Regions from separate parts of the Tumebacillus amylolyticus genome, predicted to be linked through region 3. Evidence: riboswitches for the same ligand, from Rfam matches in the RefSeq annotation. Region 3 holds a riboswitch; each other region holds the start of a gene.
The links. A riboswitch is a leader RNA that binds a small molecule or an ion and turns the genes downstream of it on or off. The one in region 3 is predicted to bind cyclic di-GMP.

Region 1: it holds a riboswitch for cyclic di-GMP, as region 3 does, so the genes downstream of both, JJB07_RS03360 (OmpL47-type beta-barrel domain-containing protein) here and JJB07_RS02380 (copper amine oxidase N-terminal domain-containing protein) in region 3, are expected to answer to the same signal.
Region 2: it holds a riboswitch for cyclic di-GMP, as region 3 does, so the genes downstream of both, JJB07_RS19625 (DUF192 domain-containing protein) here and JJB07_RS02380 (copper amine oxidase N-terminal domain-containing protein) in region 3, are expected to answer to the same signal.
Region 4: it holds a riboswitch for cyclic di-GMP, as region 3 does, so the genes downstream of both, JJB07_RS05545 (hypothetical protein) here and JJB07_RS02380 (copper amine oxidase N-terminal domain-containing protein) in region 3, are expected to answer to the same signal.

The regions. Positions count from the first base shown of each region.
Region 1 is NZ_JAEQNB010000001.1:717,007-721,552, forward strand. Features, by position in the region: gene JJB07_RS03345 (sensor histidine kinase) at 1-415, shown strand, start outside; gene JJB07_RS03350 (hypothetical protein) at 522-971, shown strand; gene JJB07_RS03355 (PspA/IM30 family protein) at 973-1,635, shown strand; cyclic di-GMP riboswitch class I at 1,841-1,934, shown strand; partial or broken gene JJB07_RS03360 (OmpL47-type beta-barrel domain-containing protein) at 2,031-4,546, shown strand, end outside.
Region 2 is NZ_JAEQNB010000007.1:78,343-82,888, reverse strand. Features, by position in the region: gene JJB07_RS19635 (calcium-translocating P-type ATPase, SERCA-type) at 1-217, opposite strand, end outside; gene JJB07_RS19630 (aldo/keto reductase) at 333-1,790, opposite strand; gene JJB07_RS19625 (DUF192 domain-containing protein) at 1,838-2,224, opposite strand; cyclic di-GMP riboswitch class I at 2,448-2,548, opposite strand; gene JJB07_RS19620 (Rqc2 family fibronectin-binding protein) at 2,771-4,528, shown strand.
Region 3 is NZ_JAEQNB010000001.1:503,420-507,965, reverse strand. Features, by position in the region: gene csaB (polysaccharide pyruvyl transferase CsaB) at 1-623, shown strand, start outside; gene JJB07_RS02385 (aspartyl-phosphate phosphatase Spo0E family protein) at 722-877, shown strand; gene JJB07_RS02380 (copper amine oxidase N-terminal domain-containing protein) at 969-2,135, opposite strand; cyclic di-GMP riboswitch class I at 2,198-2,289, opposite strand; gene JJB07_RS02375 (copper amine oxidase N-terminal domain-containing protein) at 2,358-3,947, opposite strand; gene JJB07_RS02370 (MBOAT family O-acyltransferase) at 4,161-4,546, opposite strand, start outside.
Region 4 is NZ_JAEQNB010000001.1:1,199,439-1,203,984, forward strand. Features, by position in the region: gene JJB07_RS05535 (FCD domain-containing protein) at 1-428, shown strand, start outside; gene JJB07_RS05540 (YitT family protein) at 463-1,347, shown strand; gene JJB07_RS05545 (hypothetical protein) at 1,453-1,749, opposite strand; cyclic di-GMP riboswitch class I at 1,764-1,860, opposite strand; gene JJB07_RS05550 (hypothetical protein) at 2,052-3,077, shown strand; gene JJB07_RS05555 (tyrosine-protein kinase domain-containing protein) at 3,095-4,477, shown strand.

The sequences.
Region 1 (4,546 bases), 210 kb from region 3:
ACTTCGCAAAACGCTCGCACAGGAAAAAGAGATCGACCTCTCGCTGCAAGCGTCGTCCGATCTCATGATGACCGGCGACGCCGAGCGAATCAAACAATTGCTGGTCATCCTGCTCGACAACGCGCTGGCCTACACACCGGAGGGCGGTCGAATCTCGGTCTCTGTCTCGACGGAGAACCGAGCGCACGTCTTGCGCGTGTCCGACACCGGGATGGGGATACCGCTTGAGGAGCAGGAGCGAATCTTTGAGCGTTTTTACCGTGTAGAAGAAGCCCGTTCACGAGTGACGGGCGGGACGGGGATCGGCCTCGCCATTGCAAAGTGGATCGTCGAGGCACACCGAGGTACGATTTCGGTGCAAAGTACGCCGGGGGCGGGGAGTCTCTTCACCGCGAAATTCCCCGTGCGAAAGTAAGGAAAAAAGCGTCAGGAGGCAACTTGCTTCCCGACGCTTTTTTTCATGATCCTTTCATCGAGAGCTCGTACACTGGGTCTCAGAAGAAGGGAGTGACACATCCACCATGAAACGCATGTGGAAGTTCTTGCGCACGATCTTGTGGCTGGCCGTTGTCGCTGCGGTGGTAGCGGTCGGAGTTCGGACGTTCGCCTACTCGCACGAGTTTCGTCAACATGATGCCCAGCAACAACGGCAACAGCAACAGCAAGGGCAGTCGTACGGTCGCGAGGACCGTCACACCGCCCAGACCCAAGCATTCTCGCACCGAAACGAAACCAACTTCCGCGGGGAACGCGGCGAGCACCATGACGGATTCGGCGGCGTCATCGGATTCTTCGTCGGTCTGGTCTTGCTCGTCGGCGGCTGGAAATTCTGGAAGCGTCGAGTTCGCCGCCGTCCGATGAGGATGACGGTAGACTCCTACGTCTCGGAGCAGACCTTCGACGCTCTCGATGAATGGGAAGCGAAAACCCGCCGTGAACTCAAAAACCAAACCCCCAAGGAGGAACAATAACATGATCTTCAAACGCATCCGCGATCTCGTCGTATCCAGTGTCCACGAAGGATTGGACAAGCTCGAAAACCCGGTGGCTCTCATCAAGCAATACCTGCGTGACGTCGAATTCGAAATCACCAAAGCGGAGCGCACCATCGCGCATCAAGTGCTCTTGGAACAACGCCAAGCGGCACTCGTATCCGACACCAAAGCGCTGATCGCAAAACGCGCCCGCCAAGCGCAACTGGCCGTCGAAACCGGCGACGAAGAGATCGCAAAAGTCGCGTTGCAAGAAAAAATCGTGCTGGAGTCCAAACTGACCACCTACGAATCGCAACTTGAAACGATCGCCACCCAGACGGAAACCCTGAACAACCAACTGCGCGACCTGCAAGAAAAGTACGCAGACATGCAAGCGAAAAAACGCCTGCTCATCGCTCGTTCGCAAGCGGCACAGACCAGCTACGACCTCAATTGCACGCTGAACTCCATCGACGCAGACAGCGCCGTCCGAGGTTTCGCCCGTATGGAAGAGCGTGTCCTCCTGATGGAAGCGACCGCCGAAGCGGGCAACCGTGTACGCGCAACGCATCTTCAACTTGCAAAGTACGCAACTGACACTGCCCTGCAAAACAAAGTCGAAGAAGAACTCGCGAAACTCAAAGCTTCCCAAGAAGCGTAAGCCCCGCCCCAGTGTGAAGCCCCGCACCCGGTGCGGGGCTTTTTTTCACGATTGTTGCTCGTAATGTTATAGGATTTTATACCTATAAGGAAATTCGTGACTTTAGACCTACATGGGTAAGACCTCAGACACAAAAAGACAGGAAAAGTCGCATATTCACATAATTTCATTTAAGCAATATGATGGAATTGTATCAAAAAACACCAAGTGAAAAGGGCAAATCATGGGAAACCATGAGACGCAAAGCCAAGGGCCTGACCCACGACGTATCAGATCGTGGATGGCAGCCGGTTGCCACAGGGATTCATAGTCTCGTTCTATGAACCTGTCTAAGAGGTTCATTTTTTATGACCTCTTGTTCTTCCCCTTTTTCACGAGAAAGGTAGGACCTGTACATGGGAAAACGCTTTTGCAGCAAACTCGCTTTGTTTGCCTCGCTGCTGCTTGTGTTCCAGCTCGTGTTTCCTATGCTAAACGCATTCGCAGCGACAGACCCGGAGGGAACACCTCCCCTCGGAGGACAGACTGACGTTGTGACGACGCCCGAGCCTGATCCGGCAACGTCCACCGTCGACAACACCACTCCCGCTACTGAACCCACTCCTGCAGGACCGGCTCCTGCAACCACCACAACGACTCCGCAGATCACAACCCTGTCCAGTGGCATGCTGCCACCCAGCAATCTTGCCTTTCAACTGACAACTCCCGACACTGTAAAACTGACATGGAGCTCCGTTTTCGGAGCCACCGGGTACAACGTATACGGCATCATCGACGGCCAACTGCAAGTCTTGGCGACGACGACCGCTACTTCGTACACGTTCCCGGCGCTTAAGGAAGGCGAGTACCAGTACGTCATGACGACGCTTGGTGCAGAGGGCGAATCCGGCCCGTGCGCCCCGGTGTCTGTGACCGTCACCTATCCGAAGATGGCGGCACCGGACTCCCTGACCTACAAACTGGTCAACGGAAACGACATCGCACTGACTTGGACGGCTTCGCAGTACGCAACTTCGTACAACCTCTACCAAGTCAACGCGGACGGTACCAACACGTTGGTCACGACCGTCTCCGGCAAGACCACGTACACGTTCACAAATGCAGCAGCAGGTTCTTACACCTATGCAGTCTCGGCTGTGAACACGCTGTACGGCGAATCTCCGGTTTCGGCGACGACCAAGATCGACTTGGGCGAACAGTCGCAAGCGGCACCGGGCAACTTCACCTCCAAAGTGCAGAACGGCAACGACATCGTCCTCTCTTGGAGCGCTTCGCAATACGCGACGGCCTACAACGTCTACCAAGTGATTGGCGGCCAAAAAGTGTTGCAGAAGACGCAAACCGCAACAACGCTTACGCTGACCAACATGCCGGCGGGCGACTACGTGTACGTCGTGACGGCGTACAGCGACCGCTTCGGCGAATCGGCAGACTCCACGCAAGCAAGCTTCACGCTGGTTCCGCCGGTGATGACCGCCCCGGAGAACTTCAAGTTCACGCTGGCGAACATCAACGACATCAACCTGAGCTGGACCGCAGTTTCCAGTGCAACCGGCTACAAGATCTACCAAGTGACCGACGGTCAAAAAACCTTGGTCAAAACCGTCACTGGGACGAGCACTTCGTTTACGAATCAAGCTTCCGGCGACTACACCTATGAAATTCACTCCTACAGCGACCGCTTCGGCGAATCGACCGCGGGCAGCCTCGTCTCCTTGACGGTGGCGACTCCGACGATGACCGCTCCGAGCGACTTCACGTACAAGATCAACAACGGCAACGACATCGCACTGAGCTGGACCGCAGCTTCGAACGCGAACTCCTACAAGATCTACCTCGTCAACGGCGACCAGAAAGTTTTGAAAGCGACGACGAGCGCAGTTGCGTACACGTTCACCAACGCAGCGGCGGGCACGTACACCTACGAGATTCATTCGGTCTCGACCCGCTACGGTGAATCGGCAGAAGGAAGCCAAGTGAACCTTGAGCTGATCCTGCCATTGATGGCAGCACCTCAGGAAGTGGTGCAAGCGATCACCTCTGCAACGGGCTTCACCCTGAACTGGGATGCAGTACCGTACGCAAACTCCTACAAAGTCTACCAAGTCACCAACGGAACGAAAGTTCTGAAGTCCACCGTGACGGGCACTTCCGTTGCCTACTCCAACATGACGCCGGGCGATTACACCTATGAAGTGCACTCATTCTCGAGCCGCTTCGGCGAATCGGCGGATGGCGCAACGCTTACGTTCACCCTGAACGGACAGACGATGCCCGCTCCGACCAACCTGACCTACACGCTTGCCAACGGCAACGACATCACCTTGAAGTGGACCGCCGCTCAATATGCGACGAGCTACAAGGTCTACCAAGTGGTTGACGGTCAAAACGTGTTGGTGAAAACCCAAACGGCCACGACTCTCACGCTGACCAACCAACCGGGTGGGGACTACCACTTCCTCGTAACGGCCGTTTCGACCACGTTGGGCGAATCGCCGGAGGGAGCAGAAACCACGTTCACCTTGGCTCTGCCGACGTTGGCAAGCCCGGCGAATCTCACGTCCAAGATCCAGAACGGCAACGACATCGTTCTGACCTGGGCGGCGGCACAATACGCAAACTCGTACAAAATCTACGAAGTGGTCAACGGCGAAGAAGTGCTGCTCAAGACCTCAACGTCGCTGACGACGACGATCTCCAAAGTCGCATCCGGCGATCACATCTATTCGGTACACACCGTCTCCACCCGCTTTGGCGAATCGGCGACAGGCAGCCAGATCACGGTGAGCCTCGACTCCACAACGATGCAACCGCCGACGGGTCTGACCCAGACGACGGCCAACGGCAATGACATCACTTTGAAATGGACGGCGGCTACCTACGCGACGGCCTACAACATCTACCTGATCCA
Region 2 (4,546 bases), on a different contig from region 3:
AGACAAGCGTGGCGGCCAGCAGCACCAAGACCATGAAATCGCGAAATTGATTGAAAAACAACGTCAACAAGGAAGTCTTCTCTGCCTCATTCAGTCGGTTCTCCCCGACCTGTTCCCGCCGTTTGTCAGCCTCTTGGTTCTCAAGGCCTTTTGGCGAGACGGAGAGCAGCTGGAGTACGTCTTGTACGTCCATTGTGTGCCAAAGTTTTTTCTGCACCAGGTGCCACCCCTTCTTTCACATCGTTTGTCCTGTAGACATGTCTATGCCTGTACTCTATGGCGTAGACCAAGCCTGACAAGTCACGTTGTGAGCAGAATTTACATGTGGCGCCTCAGAACTTCTGTCCCAATCCCTCCCAACTTGCAAACCGATCCTTTACGTCGATTTGCACCTGCAACTCCGCCAACACATCCTCCACGTACGCCTCACGCCGCATGCCGACGAGCACCGAGGACACGCCGTCTGTCGAACGCAACGCCCGCAACGCCATGCCGCTGAGAGTTCCAGCCTCGCCCCATTGGGCGTCTGCTTGCGCCACACGCCGCTTCAATTCCTGCGAAACTTCGGCCGCCCGCTGCTTGTACATCTCCGTCACCGCCAAAAACGTCTCGTTCACGGCGTTCACATAGCCCTCCAACCACGCGCCGACCTCGGGGGGCAAATTCGGAGTCTCAAGCAACTTCTGCACACCACTTTGAACCGTCGGCACGAAAAACTGTTGCACCACCTCTTGCCAATGATCCAAGGAAGCAAACTTGCGCCCGTGTTCTTGCAAAAGCGCCCCTGCCGTCAACTTGTCGGCAAGGCTTGCCCGCACCTCGTCATCCGCCTCGACCAACGGCAAGATATCCTGACGAAAAAGCGCCTCTGCCGCCACGACTTTTTCAATCAACTCTGTCACCGAAGCCGCTGCATCGACATCCGGCATTGGCAGATCTGCCAAACGCACGAGCGAGTTCGCGACAAATGCATTCAACGGGCGGTTGATCAGCACCCCTAAGCCTTTGTCCCGCGCAAACTTCAGAACGCTCTGCCCATTCGATTGGTTCGCCTGTATGACACCGCCGCGCTCCAACAAATTCATCGGCAATTGAATCACGCGGAAGTGATGAGTGTCAGAGATCGACTCGGCAATCTCCCAAACTCGCTCCAACGAGGTAAAGAGATACTCCTCCGCCGGGGCCGGGAACGTATTCGAAGAAATCCCGTACCAACGAATTCTCCCGCGCTCCACTTCTCCTTCCAAATGCCGAAACGCAAGTTCGATCCGGCGGTAATACTCCTCGCGAGCCTCGTCCAACTGCATCCCGTTCTGTTTCGCAAAGCCTAAGTAATACTCCGGGTTATGTAACAAATACACATCCAACGCCTGCATCTGCAGCCGCTCCAAACTCGCCGTCAACTGATCTTCCAAGAACTCCGGATGGATGCAATGCTCCAAGCCTTCCCCATACAGCACCAAATCGAGAAACGGCATGCCTTCCCGCTTTCTCTGCTGACTCAAGCGGTAATTATGCCCTTGCAGATAGCCCGCCTTGGACACGACCACCACCTGCTCACGGTCGATCTCTCCCGCCGATGTCATCTCGGCCAATACCTTGCCCACCAACTCTTCCGATCCGCCGTCCGAGTAGTTGGAACTGGTATCCAGTACGTTCACACCGCCAAGCAACGCCTTGCGCATGGCCTCCCGATGCTCCGAAACCGACACATCCACCCGATAGCAACCAAACCCGGCCTGACTGACCTGCAAGCCGGTCTGACCGAGCGCATTATATTGTAGAAACATCCGTTATCACCTCCCCACCAGTATACCAAAAAAAGGAGCGCCCTCCTTCAGGCGCCCCTTCCGATCATAAACGCGTACAAATGCGGCTCTGTCTCCACCACCAACCGATCTCGCAACTGCGTGCCGCTGGCCGACAACGTCCCCGCCGGGAACTCGATGACATGCATCGCCCCGCGAACAAAAGGAGCGATCGTATTCGGACGAACCCGATGCAACATGTGCACGATGCGATGCTCGTCATCGAGGAACGCCACGTCGATCTCTTCTTTCATAAAAAACGTATGAATCCCGTTGCAAGATCGAAACACCAACGCCGCTCCCACCGGGACATTTCGACGCCCCATCCATCCGCGCAACCGCGACCAGAACGACTCCGCCGTCTCCACTTCCCATGCCAACCGAACACCCAAGCTTTGGTTCCACACTTCCATCATCTGAATTCCTCCTCTCGTTTTCTCATTTTCTACTTGCAAAGGTTCCGCCTTGGTGCAACCTTGATTTCCAGTACCTTGAAGGGTATAATGACAATGTTCACAATAATTACTAGTAGTGGTGTGGGGGTCGTGCTTTTTTTCGGTACGAAAAAACCTCTACACAGTCGCCGCTGCGCAGAGGTTCTACCACCCTGTTTCGGGTTGTGGGCAGATGTGTCCCTCAATCAGCAACCTGGCGATCATCTCCGGCACACGATTCTCGTGCTTGAGGAAGACCCATGGCTTTGCGTCCCCGTCTTTCGAGCGGGTTTGCCTTTTTTGATTGTTCAATCTTGCTTTACCGGAATTTCAATTTAATTCCTTGTCTTCACTATACACCGTTGTCGAATTTGGGCGGAATAGGTCGGAATGCCTTTTCTGGGGCAGACTTTTGTATTAGTTTTCTGCTAACTTTTAGGCACAAATGTGCTGGATAGATAGGAACAATGGCACTCTCCCCCTCGGGAGTCAGTGCCTTTTTTTCCATTTCGAAGAGGTGACTACCCAATGGCATACGACGGCCTTGTACTCCGTGCTGTGACGCACGAATTGCACACCCTGCTCCTCGGAGGGCGGGTTGATAAAATCTACCAACCGTTGGAACGCGACCTGCTGTTCCAGATTCGAGGCTTTGGCAACAACTACAAACTGCTGTTGACGGCACATCCGTCCTACCCGCGCGCGCAACTGACCCACGACTACAAGGGCGTGAACCCTGCCGAACCGCCGATGTTCTGCATGCTTCTGCGCAAACACTGCGAGGGCGGGCGAATTACCCGCGTGGAGCAGCTTGGCAACGAACGCATCTTGCATATCGCCGTCGAGAACCGCGATGAATTGGGCGACTTGACGGAGCGCGTGCTGGTGGTCGAGATCATGGGCCGGCACTCCAACGTGATCTTGCTCGACCCGCAAGAGAATCGCATCCTCGACTCGCTGGTTCACGTCAACTACGGCACGTCCCGCCACCGCGAAGTTCTGCCGGGCCGCACCTATGTGGCACCGCCGGAACAGGAGAAAAAGAGCCCGTTCGAGCTCTCCTTCGGCGAATTCCAAGCTCTGCGCAGCGCGGCGGCGGAGCTTGCCTACGACAAATTTCTGTTGAACTCCTTCACCGGCCTCTCTCCCCTGCTCTCTCGGGAGATCGCGGCCCGTGTGCAAGAAGTAGGTAATGCGGACTTCGAATGGCAAGCCTTCGCCGGTTTGATCGAGGACGCCCGCCATCACCGCTACCAGCCGACGATCGTCTACCAAGACGAGCGCCCCGTGGCGTTCTCCTGTTTTGACCTGACGCATCTCGACGGGGAGAAAAAAACATTCGCTTCCATCTCCGAAGCGATCCACCAATTCTACGCCGAGAAGTCTTGGCGAGACACGCTGCGACAAAAGTCCCAGGACCTCGAACGAATGCTCACCAACGAATTGGAACGCAACGTCGGGAAACTCGGGAAATTTGAACAGCAGATTCGAGAAGCGGACTCTTCGGAGATTCATCGCATCTACGGCGAGTTGATCACCGCCTACCAACACCAGATCGAGCGCGGCATGACAGAAGTAACCGTCCAGAACTTCTATGACGAGAATATGGCGGACATCACGATCCCGCTCGACCCGGCGTACAGCGCCAACGAAAACGCCCAAAGTTGCTTCAAGAAATACAACAAAGTCAAAAAGTCGATCCCGATCCTCCAAGAGCAAATTCAAGAAACCATTGCGGAGATCAACTACTTGGAGAACTTGCTTCAACAACTGACGACCGCTTCGTGGACCGATATCGAAGAAATTCGCGAAGAACTCGCGGCGGAAGGCTACCTCAAGATCAAGCGCAAGCCTCTGCCCAAAGGCAAAAAAGCCCCCAAGGAGAAAAACACTCCGATCAAACCGGAGCGCTACCTCTCCTCGGAAGGCATCGAGCTCCTCGTCGGCAAGAACAACAAGCAAAATGAATTCCTGACGATGAAGCACGCCTCCAACAGCGACACATGGCTGCACACCAAGGACATTCCGGGCTCTCACGTCGTCATTCGCGCGCGCGAGTTCTCCGAAACCACACTGCTTGAAGCGGCCCAACTCGCCGCCTACTTCTCCAAGGGACGCGAATCCAGCCAAGTTCCGGTTGACTACACGCTGGTCAAACACATCTGGAAGCCCAACGGCTCCAAGCCGGGCTTCGTGCTCTACGACAACCAGAAGACCCTCTACGTCACGCCCGACCAGCGGATTACCGAACGCTTGAGCGCGAACGCTTCCCACACCAAATCTTAATCAACCTTGGCAAAAACG
Region 3 (4,546 bases):
ACCCGGCTTTTGCGATCAACCCGGAGTTGTTCTCCAAGGACGCCGGTGCCAAGATGTTGAGCGAATTCGGTGTGCAGACCCCCTACTTGGGCGGCAAGCAGAAGATCGCCGGCATCGCGATTCGCAACTGGGTGACGCCGCACCCGTTCCACAAAGTTCTCGCGCAGAACGCCGACGATTTGATTCGCGCCGGCTGGAAAGTCGTGTTCATCCCGATGCAATATCCGGGGGACGTAGGCGCGTCGCAGAAAGTGCTCTCCTACATGAAGGAGCGCGCCGTTTTGCTCAACCGCCAGTTCTCATTCCGCGACATCGCGAATATCATTGCCAACACCGACCTGATCATCGGGATGCGCTTGCATTCGTTGATCCTCGCCGCGCACTGCGGAGTGCCGTTCGTCTCGCTCTCCTACGATCCCAAGATCGACCGTTTCGTCCAGCGTGTCGGCTACGACCGCCAAATCGATGCGGTGAACAACGTCACCTACGAAAGTCTACGTGACACGATCCAAGATTGTGTGGAGAACCTCGAACACTACCGCGTCATGATGCGCCCGCATGTGGAAGAATTGCGTCAAGAAGCGGAGAAAAGTGGAGAATTAGCAGTTCGCTACTTGGGTTAACTTGAAATTTTACCAACTCCGAGTGAATTAACTATTGTTAATTCTCCACAAACTGTCTAAAATAAGAGAAAGACCTTTTCCGAAACGAGGTTTTGCGAATGGACACCTACTTGGAAGAAATCGAACGCATCCGCCGAAAGTTGAACGAAGTCGTGAAGGAGTACCAAGGGGATCTCTTGCACCCGAATGTCCTCCTGTTGAGCCAACAGCTCGATCGCTACATCGTCACCTATCATAGCAAGCCGTTGCAATAGCCACCTTCCGATTTGTTTGCGTGTCCGTCCCGATGACCTTACGAAAAAACCTCCGCTCCGGTTGCCCGGATGCGGAGGTTTTTTTGTGGAGTTACTTCAAGATCGCCATCTGTGCGCTGTCATCCCAGTCAACGGTCAAGTTGAAGAAGTTGCCGAGCGCTCGCAGCGGAACCAGCGTGCGGTCGTTGATCTTCTTGGCCGGAACGTCGAGGGTAACCGGCTGTCCGTCAACGGTCGCTTGCTTTGAATCGATCTGCAAGGTCACGACTTTGCCGTTCTTGTTGGTGAGGGTGACCGTTTGCGTCGCTTCGTCCCACTTCACGTCTGCGTTCAGCGCGGTGCCGATGGCACGCAGCGGAACGAGGGTGCGGTTGTCGAGGATGACCGGTTGTACGTCGAAGGCCGGTTTCTTGCCTTGGACATAGACTTTCACTTCGTTGGTATCGCCCTTCTTGACGTGTTGCTTGGAGAGGCGGGTGTAGATGTCTTGGTTGTTGTAATCCAGGGTCAGCGCTTTTTCGAGCGACTGGATGGCGCCGTCCGGGTTCTGCAGTTTGTCTTGCGCGTCCGACATCACGACGAGATCGTCCGGTGCTGCTTCGCCCGCGTCGTCCTTGGCTTTGAGCGCTTCGAGCACTTGTTGCAGCGCGTCTTGGTCGGTGGTGGAGCCGTTTTGCTTCGCCCAAGCTAAGAGCAGGTCGAGTTGCTTCTCCAGCGACGCGAGTTGCTTTTTGAGCTCGTCGAGGTGTTTGACCATGTTGGTGATTTTGTTCGTCCAGCCTTTGTGTTTGCCGTTGTCGGAGTGGCAGGTCGTCGTCACGCCGCCCGAGCCTTTGCCGTCCGTGTGGCCCCAAGCGTTGTCGTTTTGTCCGTGCTCGTCATGCTGTTTGTCGTCGCCCTTGCCGTGCCCGTGGTCGTTTTTGTCAAACCCGAAGCTCGGTTGCGGAGTCGGTTCCGGCGTAGGTGTCGGGTCGGGAGTAGGCGTAGGGTCGGGCACAGGTGTCGGGTCGGGAGTCGGGGTCGTCCCCCCGTTGTCGTCCTGATCTCCTTCGTCGTCGTCGGAGCACATGTCACCTGTCGTCGGGTCGGTTGTCGTGCCGCCATCGTCACCCGGTACGACGACCGGAGGTTCTGCCGGATCGGTCGGTTGAGTCGGTGGGGGGGTCGGCGTACCCGGATCGGTTGCAAATGCAGCTGAGACCGGCGCGGTCATCAACGTCACGGCCATGATCATCGCCGCAAACTTCCACTTTTTCATAAAAAACTCCTCCTCGTTTTCCCAACGAGTGCTGCTCACCGTTCTTGAAAAAACATCTCAAGTTCGGCAACCCGGCTGCCGTCGTGCATACGTCCGCACGGTAGGCCCGTGGCTTTGCGTCCCTGTCTTTCGATCAGGTTTGCCTTTATCGGGAGAAAATGTTTGTCTATATTATTAATCTTACAAACCTTGCGAAGTTGTCACAAGCGACAAAAGTCCTAGCTAAAACGCATGGACATCGAGGATTTCCAACCCCAACACTCGATTGGTGTCCGGATAGACCGCGTCTTGCTCCGTTTCCAACCACGCATAGCCGTAGTAATACTCCCCGTACGAATCATAGAATCCCATCCCGCCGCTCTCGGTGGACACGCCCTGTTCCTTCACCGCTTGGTTCACATCGACAAACAGATAGACGGCACTCTGCTCGCGATCGGAGCGGTCGTTTGTCGGTCGTGTCTGAACGCCTTCGACGTGCCCGTCTTTGTAGACGCGAATTTTTTGGAGACCGGGTTGTAACACAAGGGCGTCTGTCGAAGTCTTGCCTGTGCCCTGCGGCAAGAGTTGGACCACGCCTTGGAAATTCGCCGGAACGTTGAGCGTGATCTCCATGCCGTTGGACGTGCGCTTGACTTCGCGATCCAGATAGGCCCGGTAGTCAGCTTCAAACGCCGCCTCCGTCACCCCCGTCGCCGATTCAAACGCATGGGTACCGCCCGAGACGTACGCGTTCAGATAGCTGAGGAATTTCGTCTTGCCGTACGTCGCCACGTAATATTGATAGGCGAGATAGTCTTGCAATTCCACGTTGTACCCGGCGGTCGTCAGGGCATCGATGGTGCCGTCCTGACTCGACAGGAGGGGTTGGTATTTGCCTTGCTCCACGACCCCGAGCACATAATCGCGCAGCATGCCGTCCATCTGGCGGCGCATGACGGCCGGTTGCGACTTGAACTGCGCATCGAGCCCCGTCTGCCACGCCAAGCCTTCGTGTACCCAAGACGGCAGGGAGAGCCCGCCGTTCTGGTTGAGCAAGACGTGCATCAGTTCATGGGAGACCGTCTGGGTCAGCTCCCCGTCATTGGGCAGTTTGTTCAGCGGGATCAGCACATGCGACCCATAGGTCACGCCCTCCGCCGTTTCCGCCATCGACTTCGCGTTGCGATCGCCGCCGTACTTCGCGATGTTCTGCTCAAAGCCCTTTGCGGAGTTCGCCAAGTAGACCCAGACCGGCTTCTTGAACGTCTTGCCGATTTCGTTTTCGACGAGCGTCGTCAGGTCGTTGCGGCGCACCAACGACTGAAGATTCGCCGTCATCCCGTCCTTCAAGAGCGCGTCGTCGCCAACCACGCGAATTTTCGGCGCGTTGACGCTGTTGATCGTCACGCGGCCCAACGCTTCGTTCCAGAGCACTTCATCGCCGAACGACTCGGCGACAAATCGCACCGGCACCATCGTCCGGTCCTTCACCAATTGCGCCGGCACGTCAATCGGCATCGCCACCCCGTTTTTGGTGACACGGGTGCTCCCGATCGGCAGGCGCAACGTCACACCGTCCTTGGTCGCCACCGCCGTTTGGGTGGCCTCTTCCCAGCGCACATCGGCGCCCAAAGCTTCAAAAATCATCCGCATCGGAACGAGGGTGCGGTATTGAAACGCTTGTGGCTGCACATCGAACCGAATCCATTCGCCGTCCACATAGACGTCCGGTCGCTCCGGCGTCGCAGCGGAAGCCGCCTGAGCAACTCCCAGACCGCCCGCCACACAGACGCCCAGCAACAGGGTTTGCGTCCATCGCTTCCACAAAGTCATGTTCAAACACACTCCTCTCTCATGCTACCATCCTACTGTGAGAGTTTCCTACTTTGCAACTGGAAAAAAAAGCACCTGAACCGCGTGCGGTCAGGTGCTCTTTTGCTAAAAGTCGGTGTAGATGAAGCGCTCGCTCGGTCCTTCCGCGATCAGATAGACGGCGACGAGGAGCAACGCGAGCAAGACCCCTTTGGCAAACGCCTTGAACATGGATCAGACCCCCCACATGCGTTTTAAGAAAACGAAGGAGTTGTGCAACGTCGGAGAAGCGAAAAACACCCAGCCCAAGCAGACGAAGTGGAACGTCAGCGCCCAAGCTGCCACTTGACCCAGAGGTCGCGGGAGCCACGTCGACTTCGGACGGTACTTGCTCCAGACTTTGTTCACCGCTTGTCCGACGCCGTGCCACATCCCCCAGACGACGAACGTCCAGTTCGCTCCGTGCCAGAGACCGGAGATCGTCATGGCGAGGAACAGGAACAGGAGTCCCCGCGCAAATCCCTTGCGGTTGCCGCCCAGCGGAATGTAGAGATAATCGCGAATCCACGAGGACAGCGAGATGTGCCAGCGCCGCCAGAACTCGCCGAGACTCCGCGAGA
Region 4 (4,546 bases), 700 kb from region 3:
CGGCGCAGATGGCAGCCGATCTGCAGGGAGACGAATGGCGGTTGGCTCCCGTGCGAGCCGCATTGGAGCGCATGGAAGCTGTTTCAAACAAACAGACTGTCGAGGAGCAGGTGGGCGCGGATTTGCAATTCCACCTCGCCATCGCCGAAGTCTCAGGCAACAATGTCTTGCTCAACCTCATGAACACGCTGACAGAAACGATTCGAAGCGTAATCCGACAAGCTTGGATGGACGAACACCGAATTGGGGGTCTCGTCGAGGAGCACTCCGCCCTCTATCGGGCGATGCTCGCCGGGGACAAGTCCTTGGTCCAGCGTTTGATGATCGACCATCTGGATAGAACGGAACATCAGATGGATCAACAGAAGGGAGAGCGAGATGGAGGAGAACAACAAAAACACACAGAGCCTAAACCAAGTACAAGCTGAGCACACGTCGGCCGCGATGGCTGTCGAGGGGGGCATGGCTGCACAGGCCAAAGCCACTCGTTCGCACAAACGACAACCTCTGTCCTATCACATTAAGCGTTTTTTCTTCATGGTGTTGGGGTCCTTGATATTTGCGACCGGACTTGAGATTTTTCTCGTACCCAACTCCATCATCGACGGTGGCATCACGGGGATTTCGATTCTCTTGGGTCATTTGTCGGGACTTCCGATTGGACTGTTTCTCTTTGTTCTCAATTTGCCGTTCCTCTTGATCGGATATAAGCAGATCGGGCGAACGTTTGCGGTCACCACGTTGGTGAGTGTCTCGTTGATGTCCGTATTCGTTTCGCTGCTGGGACCTGTGGCTGCACTGACGGTAGACCCGTTGCTGGCTGCTGTCTTCGGCGGTGTCTTGATGGGGATCGGGGTTGGGACGATCATCCGCTATGGCGGTTCGTTGGATGGAACGGAGATCGTGGCGATCCTTCTGACGCGCAAATTGCCGTTCTCCGTCGGGGAGATCGTCATGTTCTTCAACATCTTTATCTTGGGCAGTGCCGGCTTCGTGTTCGGCTGGGACCATGCGATGTATTCGCTGATCGCCTACTACATCGCGTTCAAGATGATCGACATCACCGTCGAGGGTCTCGACGAGTCCAAGTCGGTCACGATCATCGCCGAAACGCCGGAGGAAATCTCCGAAGCGATCCAGTATCGTCTGGGTCGCGGTGTGACGCACATCTACGGCAAGGGCGGCTACTCCGGCGAAGACAAGGAACTGCTCTATGTCATCGTCACCCGCTTGGAGCTGGCAAAACTCAAAAGCATCGTGCTGGAGTTTGATTCCCATGCGTTCATCGCCATCGAGCACGTCTCCGACGTGACGGGCGGACGCTTCCGCAAGAAAGCGATTCACTAGCTCAACTTCACAACTCATAAAAAACCCCTCCTTCGATGAAGGAGGGGTTAACTTTTGGTTGTTGAAGTGAGTTTAGTAAGATCGTATAATGAAGGGTGACAGTACTTACTGTACGAGGTATTGTGCTTTGGGAGAGACGAACTCAGCGCTGTCGCTGAAGTCGCTGACGTTGATCGAATATTCGCCGCTGTCGGAGCTGGATGCGAGGCTTTGTACCAAGACTTGCTTCTGATCAGCCGAGAGCGAGTTGTACGCTTTCTTCATGCTCATCAGTTCGACCGGGTATTCGCCGGAGTTGTTCGGCTCACCGCTGACATCAAGCATGCTCATTGCAGAAGAAGCCAGACCGACGAAGAGACCGACGGCCATCACAACAGAAAGACCATGAGATTTTTTTGCCATATTGGACCTGTCCTTTCGGTAACCCGGCTGCCCTGGCAGAGAACTTGACTCTCGCGGTTAGGCCCGTGGCTTTGCGTCCCACGCTTTCGCAATGGTTTGCCCTTATCGTTTGAGAGATCAGAGACTTATCAACGAAGCGGGAAAAACTTGTTAATAAGTGAAAATAACACCCTGTCTGTTATCTATATTATTCGTCCTTTACGGGAAAGTCAAGCAATGTTCAGGACTTTGTGCCCTGTTTCTTTTTAGTACATTAGACTTATGATACTTGTGGATAGAACTACGAAAGGGACGGATGATCTGTGAGCAATCCTCGGGAACCCGAGCAAAAACGCTTTTTCTTCAAACGTAAGAAAAAGTCTGACACTAGGGCGAAAGTACCAGAAACGTTAGAGGCAACCGAACCCTCTGCGCCTTTGATCCCGGAAGTCCCGGATACGCCGCTCGAACCGAAACCGGATGCGGAGGCGTTCCTCCAATTGGCACAAGCTGTGCAAGAACAAGCCGGCGCGCTCGCGATGGCGAATTCCTACGATACGCTGCGTGGAAACAAGCCGAAAGTGCCGCGTTGGCTGCTTTTGGTTGTGGCCGCTTCCTTGCTTGGAAATCTCGGCGGGGGTTATCTCGTCTACAAATACCGCAACATTGCCATCTCCAAGCCGGCCGTCGCGCCGGTCGAAGAGGCCCAGACGGAACCGGCGTTGACCGAAGAACAACAAAAGATGCTGGCTCAAATGCAAGAACAAGCCCAAGAGGAGACTGTGCCTCCGGTTAAGCAAGTGGTCGCTTGGACGACGGAACAGGCCGAAGTGTTGCCGAAGACCGAGCGTACGCGGATCGAATCGGTGCTTGGTACGATCAAGAAGCAGGAGGATTTCCAAAACGGCTCCTTCAACTTCGTGTTCGTCTCCGGTCTCAACCAGATCACCGCCATGCACGGGGGTGGAGCGGTCGTCTCTGCGTTTGTCAACAACGGCTATCTCAAATCGTTTACCCCGAAACAAATCAAGCTGACCGTTTCGTACGGCAATCAGATTGTGCTCGCCGGCACGTATGCACAAAAAATGCCGCAGTGGGCGCCGAGCGATGTCTACCTACTAGAGTGTGCGTTTACCGCCGACGACGTGCGGGACGCTTCGATCCTCGACAGGCTGTCGAAGAGTCCGGCAGAGCAAAGCAAATTGAAATTCGAAGCGCGGATTGCCTTTGACAAGGAGTCGAAAGTTCCGGGCGGGGGGCCGGAAGAGTTGTGGGAGTTGATGAACACCCACCTCGACGTGCCGCCAACTCCGACTCCGATCGTCACGGCGACCCCGACTAAGAAGTAGACAGGCGGAGAAACTCGATGAAATTCCTCTTACTTAAATATTGGAAGGCGGTTCGGAAGCGGATCTGGCTGATCGGTCTCTTGGTTGTGTTTGCGGTCGCGACTTCGTATGTGTTTACGACTCATTTTGTGACTCCGCAGTATCGGGCGACGACGAAGCTGATCGTCAACCTGAAACCGACGGAGAACACCGATGCGTTTTTGAGCGACGTGATGGCGTATCCGAAGATGATGAAGACGTACAATGAGATTTTGAAAAGCTACACGGTGACGTCGGCGGTCGTGTCGAAACTGGGGCTCAAGATGACGCCGGAAGCTCTGGGAGCTTCGATCACGATCACGTCGGTCAACGAATCGCAGATCATCGCCGTGCAAGTCACCGACTCCGATGAGAAACGCGTTGCGCTGTTGGCAGACGAAGTGTCGTACATGTTCATCGACAAAGTGGAGCAAATCATGCAGTCGGACAACATCTTCGTGTTGGACAAGGCGCAAGGCCGCGGCGTGGTGAAGTTGAAACCGAACCTCAACATGAATTTGTTGACGGCGGCGGTTTTGGCCGTGCTGGCCGGTGTCGGCGGGCTCGTTCTGCGCGAATATCTCGATACGCGACTGAAGATGCGTGAAGAAGTGAAGTCGGCGCTCGGGCTGGTCATGGTCGGCGAGATCGGCGTGTGGAAAACGGAGAGCCGCCGGTTTGCTTGGCTTCGCAAGTTGAAGTTCAAGTCGGCTCGCAACGACCCGAATCGCAGGGTGATGGAGAACTACAATGCGCTCTATCGCAACCTCGTGCCGCTGAGCATCTTGCAAGAGATCAAGACGTTGTCGATGGTCTCGACAGTTCGGCATGAGGGCAAATCGACCGTATTGACGCAGTTTGCCGTGCATTTGGCACAGAGCGGGCAGCGGGTGTTGTTGATCGACGGCGACATTGAGCATCCCGCGTTACATGTTATGTTGCAAGTTCCCAATACAGTCGGGTTGGGAGACTTCCTCGGCGGGCGTATGGAGTGGAGAGACGCCGTTCAGGGAACTCGAGTGCCGCACTTGCAATTGCTGAGCGTCGGGACGATGACGCAGGCGGGTGTGAAAGGGCTCGGGGGAGAGGCGTTTGAACGGATGTTGAGAGAGGCGCGGGAAACGTACGATCTCGTGCTGATCGACACGACGGCGCTCGGAGAGTCGCTCGTGCCGCAAGTCGTCGCGCCGCAGACGGATGGCGTGTTGTTCCTCGTCGGCAGCGGGACGGTTCATCGTGACGACGCCAAACTGGCATTGGATGCACTCACTGCGGTGGGGGCGAATGTGCTGGGGACGGTGCTCAACAACTACGACGGCAAGACGGAAAAGTCCCCGTTCTTCCTCGAACGCGTAGGAAACCAAGTAACTCTCAATAAGTAAAAAAAGACCCTCGCCGCGGCGGGGGTCTTTTTTATAGGATTTTCATAGGATGGGCCTCGGAGCAGAAGG